DNA from 2 places in the Pseudoalteromonas sp. S3785 genome. Region 1 is predicted to be linked to the other one. Evidence: predicted binding sites of a transcription regulator. Region 1 holds the regulator's gene; the other holds the start of a gene.
What was found. The regulator ArgR, encoded in region 1, controls arginine synthesis, uptake and breakdown. The targets are predictions, from matches to a motif close to ANTGAATANNTATTCANT.
Positions count from the first base shown of each region.

Region 2: a site for ArgR is predicted at 2,093-2,110, ahead of argC (N-acetyl-gamma-glutamyl-phosphate reductase). Genes of this name have one in related genera too.

Region 1 is NZ_PNCT01000005.1:4,487-8,269, reverse strand. Features, by position in the region: gene ispB (octaprenyl diphosphate synthase) at 1-393, shown strand, start outside; gene mdh (malate dehydrogenase) at 482-1,414, opposite strand; gene argR (transcriptional regulator ArgR) at 1,640-2,107, shown strand; gene CWC17_RS01485 (Dyp-type peroxidase) at 2,104-3,003, opposite strand; gene CWC17_RS01480 (ABC transporter ATP-binding protein) at 3,047-3,783, opposite strand, start outside.
Region 2 is NZ_PNCT01000070.1:22,071-25,853, forward strand. Features, by position in the region: gene CWC17_RS16275 (ornithine carbamoyltransferase) at 1-163, opposite strand, end outside; gene argB (acetylglutamate kinase) at 171-938, opposite strand; gene argC (N-acetyl-gamma-glutamyl-phosphate reductase) at 938-1,948, opposite strand; gene argE (acetylornithine deacetylase) at 2,167-3,318, shown strand; gene panP (pyridoxal-dependent aspartate 1-decarboxylase PanP) at 3,397-3,783, opposite strand, start outside.

The sequences.
Region 1 (3,783 bases):
GATGCGCTTAACTTATACGGTATGCACTTAGGTACTGCTTTTCAATTAGTTGATGATGTGCTTGATTACAACGCAGACGCTAACCAGTTAGGTAAAAATATTGGTGATGATTTAGCAGAAGGCAAACCTACCTTACCATTAATCTATGCTATGCAGCATGGTAGTGATGAGCAAAGAGCCCTTATTCGAGATGCTATTGAACATTGCAATGGTATGGATAACCTTGAGGCTATTTTAACGGCTTTAAAAGAAACCAAGGCGCTTGAATTTACAATGCAAAAGGCGCAGCAAGAAGCAGATAAAGCGATAGCCTGTTTAGACTTTTTAGCTGAATCACAGTATAAGCAAGCATTAATAAGCCTAGCGCGTATTGCTGTAGAGCGAGATCACTAAGGCCATAGCCCTTAATTAGTAAAGGGTAATAATTTTCGAGCAATAAAAAAGCCTGCATATGCAGGCTTTTTTGTATGAAATTTGGCTATTACGCCATGAAATCGACACCTTCTTTGATGTCTTTTTTCAGCGTTTCAAGCATATCGTTTTTAGCTTTTTCTTCAAATGCGCTTAGCTCGCCGTAAGAAAGAATTTCTTCTACGCCGTTTTTACCTAAACGTACTGGATGAGCAAAGTACTCTGCATCACCATTTTCAACAGCAACGTATGCGTAATCTACTACGTCTTCACCTTGTAGGCCTTTAACTAAAGACATACAAAAACGTGCTGCAGCAGCACCCATAGAAAGTGTAGCTGAACCACCGCCCGCTTTAGCATTTACTACTTCAGTACCAGCATTTTGGATACGTGGAGTTAGTGTAGCAACTTCTTCTTCGGTAAAGCTTACGCCTTCAACTTGAGAAAGTAGAGGAAGAATAGTTGTGCCAGAGTGGCCACCAATTACGGGTACTTTTACTGATGCTACGTCTACGCCTTTAAGCTCAGCAACAAATGCTTCTGAACGAATTACGTCAAGCGTAGTAATACCAAATACGCGGCTTGCATCGTAAGTACCTGCTTTTTTGAATACTTCAGCAACGATTGGCACAGTGCCATTTACTGGGTTAGTGATAACACCCACTAATGCTTTAGGGCAGCTAGCAACAATGCCTTCTGCTAATGTTTTGATGATACCTGCGTTTACGTTAAATAAATCCGCACGATCCATACCTGGTTTACGTGGCATACCCGCTGGGATAAGTACGATATCACACCCTTCAAGCGCTTTATTTAAATCGTCTGCGCCAAAACCTGCTACTTTAACATCTGTAGGGATGTGTGATAGGTCAACCGCAACACCTGGTACAACTGGTGCAACATCGTAAAGTGATAATTCAGAACCAGCTGGTAAACCTGTTTTTAATAATAAAGACAACGCTTGACCGATACCGCCTGCAGCACCTAATACAGCAACTTTCATTGGAATTCTCCGTAATTTGAGGTAGGAAATATTTGTGGCTCTTAAGATAATGAAATTAGCGACTAAAAACAAATTTATCCTGCTTATTTCAGGTATATTTTCGACCATAGTTGTAAACTTTGTTGGTTTATCGCAGTAAACTGGCAAGTTAACTAAACAACTGCTGCATAATTATTCATTTTTGTGTAGAATTTGCATTATAAATAACAAAAATGAATAAAGACTATGCAACCTCAAGACAAACAAGAAGCACTGGTAAAAGCGTTTAAAGCACTTTTAAAAGAAGAGAATTTTGGCTCGCAAGGCGAAATAGTCGAAGCATTAAAAGAGCAAGGCTTTGACAATATAAGCCAGAGTAAAGTGTCGCGTATGCTTAGCAAGTTTGGCGCTGTGCGAACCCGTAATGCTAAACAAGAAATGGTGTATTGCCTTCCCGCAGAAATGGGCGTACCAACAGCTAAAAGCCCACTGCGCCAGCTTGTTATTGATATTATGCATAACGAGATGATGATTATTATTACCACCAGCCCAGGCGCAGCGCAGTTAATTGCTCGTTTGTTAGATTCTTTAGGTAAAGCTGATGGTGTTTTAGGCACAATTGCTGGGGATGACACTATTTTTATTGCGCCTGCAAAAATTTCTGAAATTGACATTACGCTTGAGCGCGTACGCATTTTATTTGATACGGTTTAAAGCTGTTTTAAAAAACTAACTGACGGTGCAAAAAACGCTGAGCCCATATCGGCTTGAGTAAAATCAAGCCAATGGTCGTAACACTCTCCTTTTCCTATGCGGCTGTTGAGTACCTTTTCAAACGCACTTCCCGATGCAGAGCATGTAATACTTAGCATACCTTGCTCATAAACATCGCCATACGGCATGCTTTGGTTAAGCAATATTGCTTGGCCGCTCTCATTTTTTAGCTCACTTCTAGTGGCGTGGCTAGTATCTACCTTAGGCTCAATTAAAGTGTTATCTAAACGCGTGCGCCCCATAATATGCTCTTGCTCGCTGAGTGATAAATGCTGCCATACACTCAAGTCATGCTTATAACGCTGGACATGAATATAACTACCTTGGTGCTCAAAGCTGTCGGGCTTATTAACCAGTGCCGTGATTCGTTTTTGCCGCCCATGCGGGGTGTCGCCTGCGTAAATAAAGCCGTTAAAGTCTCGCCCATCTAAAAACCTAAAGTTGCGAATTTGTTCAACCAGCTCTACATCGGGCGAAAACAACTTTAATATTTGCAATGCAAAAAGGTGATTAACATCTTCTCGGTCTGAGCGAATTTGGATAAATAAATCACAGGGCTGTACGCGCATAACAAAATCGCTGTGATTTATATTAGGAAAGCTTTGCAGCTCGCTTGGGATATATTCAGGTAGTATATGCGGCCAATATTGCGCGCCTATGGCCACCATGCAAGAGAGCATGGCCTCCGAGAACTGATCACTAAACTCTTCTTCAATTGCGCTTACGCGCTTAAGCTTTGCGCGCAATGACTCGTCTTGACCATCAAATACATTAAAAAATAAATGCAAACCGTGTAAGTTTGCTTCAGCACAAATCCCAGATTGCGCTTGCGCCATTGTTATTCCTTAGCTTTATAAAACACAGCGAATAACACGTTTGTTATGATTCGAAAAAATTCACCGTGTGAGGTTTTATTTTTATTATAACCTGCTCATTTATTTCAAATGACTGGCCATATTGTGCGGCAACTTCAATCTCTTGATCTGCAATTAAAACAGTGTAAACATAAGCAGAACCTATAAACCGACGGCTTAAAATGCTCACACTTTGAGGATTATCAGCCTGCGTATTTTGCGCAAGCTCAATATGGTGCGGACGTATATACACCAGCCCTTTTATTGCACTGTGCTTATGTTCTTGCTGCGATTGAACAACACCATAAGCGGTTTCGTATTCAGTTGCCGTTAACACTTCTGCGCCTAAGTATATGCCCTGACCCAGAAACTCTGCAACCTCCTTTGTCGCTGGCTTGGCAAAAAGCTGCTCCGGCGTACCTTGTTGGGCTATTTTTCCTTGATGCATTATGGCCAACGTGTCCGAAAACGCAAAGGCCTCTTCTTTTGAGTGGCTAACAAACACCGCAGAAACCTGCTGCGCTTTAATAATGCGCCGAATATCAGCAATTAACTCAAAACGCACTTGTGTATCTATGTTCGAAAAAGGCTCATCAAGGAGCAATAAGCTAGGTTTATAAGCCAGCGCTCGCGCAATAGCGACACGTTGCTGCTGGCCACCTGAGAGTTGATGAGGGTAGCGTTTTGCACAGCCAGTTAAATGCACCAGCTCCAGCATTTCCTCTACCCGGTGCTGTTTTTGAGCTTTACTTATTTTACTTA
Region 2 (3,783 bases), on a different contig from region 1:
AACGCGTACGTAAGCTTTGCTTTTCAAATAAGGTAACAACTGACTTGCCTGCTAGTACTTGGCTGTATTTCTCTGGATTTGCTTTTAAATCACGCGCAAGCTTTAATAAATTAAGTGCGCCTTGTTGGTCTAATTCTAGACCCGTTAAAAAATTCTCTAACATGGTAACCCTATGGTGTAATCTTTGTTCCGACATGCTCGCCTTGTAGCAAAGCAGTTAAGTTTTCTGGCTTTTGCCAACTGGAAATATACACACCTCGTCGTAAATGTTGGGCAGCGTGTAGGCTGGTCTTCACTTTGACCTCCATCCCGCCCAAAATTACTCCTTCATCAATTAAAGTATCAATGTGTTTTGTGTCAAGTTGATGTAACGGCTGCTTGTTTGCATCAAGTACCGCTTCTACATCGGTCATAAAAATAAGTTCTGCGTTTAAGTTGCTCGCAATCGCTGCCGCAGCTTCATCGGCATTCACGTTGTACCAATTGCCTTGCTCATCAAAGCCGATTGAGCTCACAATAGGTAAGCGACCAAGCTTAAGTAAATCATTCACTATTGAATCATCATTACTTGTGCATTTACCTACTTGACCAAGTGCTTTTAGTTTTTGCGACGCCATCACACCGGCTTCATAAAGGCTTAAACCAACAGGTTTATGCCCTGCATTAATAGCTTGGCTTACCAGCTGCTTATTTGCACTGCCAGCCAACGCCCCCACTATGTAAGGCATTTGCTCACTTGGGCTAATACGTAAGCCTTGGTGTTTTGCACTAGCAAATCCAGCTTGTTGTAGCCAGGTATCAACTAACGAGCCGCCACCATGCACTATTACAAACTGATTATTTTGATCTGTGCTTAATACATCAAACAACGCTTTTGCTGCGTTTTCAGAGTTAAGTACAGCACCACCTAATTTAATTACCCACGTTTTAGTGCTCATTAAAAGGCTCCCTTTAAACCCGTTGTATGATCTAAATTCATAGATAAGTTAATGCACTGCAATGCTTGGCCTGCAGCGCCTTTTAATAAATTATCTATGGCTGCCATAACAATTAACTGCGAGCCTTGTTGCTGCCAACCAATATCAACGTACGGCTGTTTAGCTACACCTTTAATAGAGGGTATTTTATCGCCTAGCAAACGAATCAATGGCTCGTTTTCAAGTACTTTATAAGCATCAGAAACGTTTTCCTTGGTAACGTTTGGCTTAAGCTGTAAATAGATAGTTTCTAAAATCCCACGCGGAAAATTACCTAAGTGCGGTGTAAATAACACCTTGTGTCCCAGGTGCTGTTCGATTTCTGGTCCATGGCGATGGTTAAATAAACCATACGGGGCAAGCGATACTTCGCAAAAGTGAGTACCTACGCTGGCTTTGCGCCCAGCACCAGTTACACCAGAAACCGCATTAATAATTACTTTTTCATCACTTAACAATCCAGCCTGCTGCAGTGGTTTTAACGCATTAAGTGCGGCTGTAGGATAACAACCTGCCACAGCAACAAGTTGTGCGCTTGCTATGGCATCACTATTCCACTCAGCTAACCCGTAAGCCGCTTCACTTAATAGCTCAGGGTGTTGATGCTCAAAGCCATAGTAAGTGACGTAGTCGTCATTACTAGCAAGGCGGTAGCCGCCAGATAAATCAAATACTTTTTTACCCATGGCTAAAAATTGCGGGGCTAAATCAACACTTACTTTATGATCAGTACATAAACAGATGAAATCAGCGCTTGCGTTAATAACATCAAACGCAGAGTCACTTAGAGGTAATAATGGCAAGTCCAGTAATCCGTTATGCTCTGGGTATAAATCACTTAATAACTTATGTTTATCTAAACTTCCCTCAGACACATAACAACCTGATAAAGTTAAATTAGGGTGCTTAGCAACTAAACTTGCTAATTCTGCGCCGCTGTAACCGCTTGCGCCAATAATCACTACATTCATTTGTTACTCGATTATAAATTTACTACTAAATAGGGGTGGTGTTCGCTTACACTAGCTTAGATGCTAGCTAATACTTTTCTTAATGAATTGTTGATTATCGTCGCATTATCTTCATGGCTATACTTAATATATTTATGCTTAAAAAGTGAATTGATATTCATCATAAATACTTTTATATTGTTATGCAATTAAATTGAATAATTATTTTGGATTTTTTTATGTCTTTGCCGTCATTTATCTCAATGTACCAACAACTCATTGCTGCCCCCTCTATTAGTGCAATAGAGGATGATCTTTGTATGAGTAATAAAGGGGTAATAGAGTTACTTGCACAGTGGTGTGAAAGCCTTGGTTTTACTTGCGAAATTATAGAATTAGAAGGCGGTAAAGGCCGATACAATTTATTAGCTAAGCGTGGCCAAGGTGATGGCGGTTTAATGCTTGCAGGGCACACCGATACTGTACCGTTTGATGATAGCCGCTGGAACCACAACCCGTTTAAACTAACAGAGCAGAATAATAAGTTGTATGGATTAGGCAGCATTGATATGAAGGGCTTTTTTGCTTTTGTGCTGCAAGCAATTAGTGAACTTGATGAAAAGCAACAATCTCAGCCTATTTTAATACTTGCCACTGCCGATGAAGAAACTACCATGGCGGGTGCACAGCAAATTTGTAAGCACCCTAATTTAAAACCTGCTCGCTGTATAATTGGCGAACCTACTGATATGACTCCTGTATTTACCCACAAGGGGCATATGAGTACCGCTATAAGAGTGGTTGGTCGTTCAGGTCATAGCTCCGATCCCGAACGTGGACTTAACGCCATCGAAGTCATGCATAAAGTGATTACAAAATTGCTGCTCTTAAAAGAGCAGTTAAAGAATAAATATTCAGTTGAACATTTTGAAATACCTTACCCTACTTTAAACTTAGGCAATATTCATGGTGGTGATAATGCAAACCGCATTTGTGGGTGCTGCGAAATGCACATAGATATGCGCCCACTTCCGGGGTTAAGCATTAAAGACCTACAAGCTTTGCTTATTGATGCCACCAGCGATATAAACGCACAATACCCAAACGCAGTGAGCGTGATTGATTTACACGACCCCATTCCTGCTTTTAGCGGTAGCACCGACAGCGCACTCGTTAAAATGGCAGAAAAAATTGCAGGAGAGAAAGCTGTTGCCGTTAACTATTGCACAGAGGCGCCGTTTATCCAGCAACTTGGCTGTGAAACAATAGTCATGGGGCCTGGCTCTATTAATCAAGCCCACCAACCCGATGAGTTTTTAGCAATGGAGAAAATAAACCCATCGCAAAAAATTATAACTGACATTATTAAAGCAAACTGCTTTAACGCATAAAAAAAGACTGTATTAAAAACCAACATCATAAATAGCAAAGGCGCCCAATGGCGCCTTTGCTTTAGTAATACCTATGCGTTACTGCATATACTTACTTAAGTACTTTTTAAATACAGGGTCTGTTTTTGCAAGCTCTTTTTGCTCAGCTAAAATCTCTTTTAATATAACCCCCGATGTTAGCGGGTTAGCCAATACAACTCTAAATACCACTGTCGGTTGATTGTCATACTTTGAAGGTGTTAAACGAGTCCGCGATACAAACGAGCGCCCTGATTCACGTTGGCGTTTTTGCATACTGGCAGTAAAGCGGTTAAGCGAGGCGAAAATTTCTAATCGTGTTGCGGCATCCGCTTGGGCTATAGCCTGCTTAATTTGTTTAGGCACATAACGGTATGTAAGTAAACACAACTCAGGCTCAGAAATCAGCTCAAAGTCTTCATCGGCTTTAATTAAATCTGCAAAGTA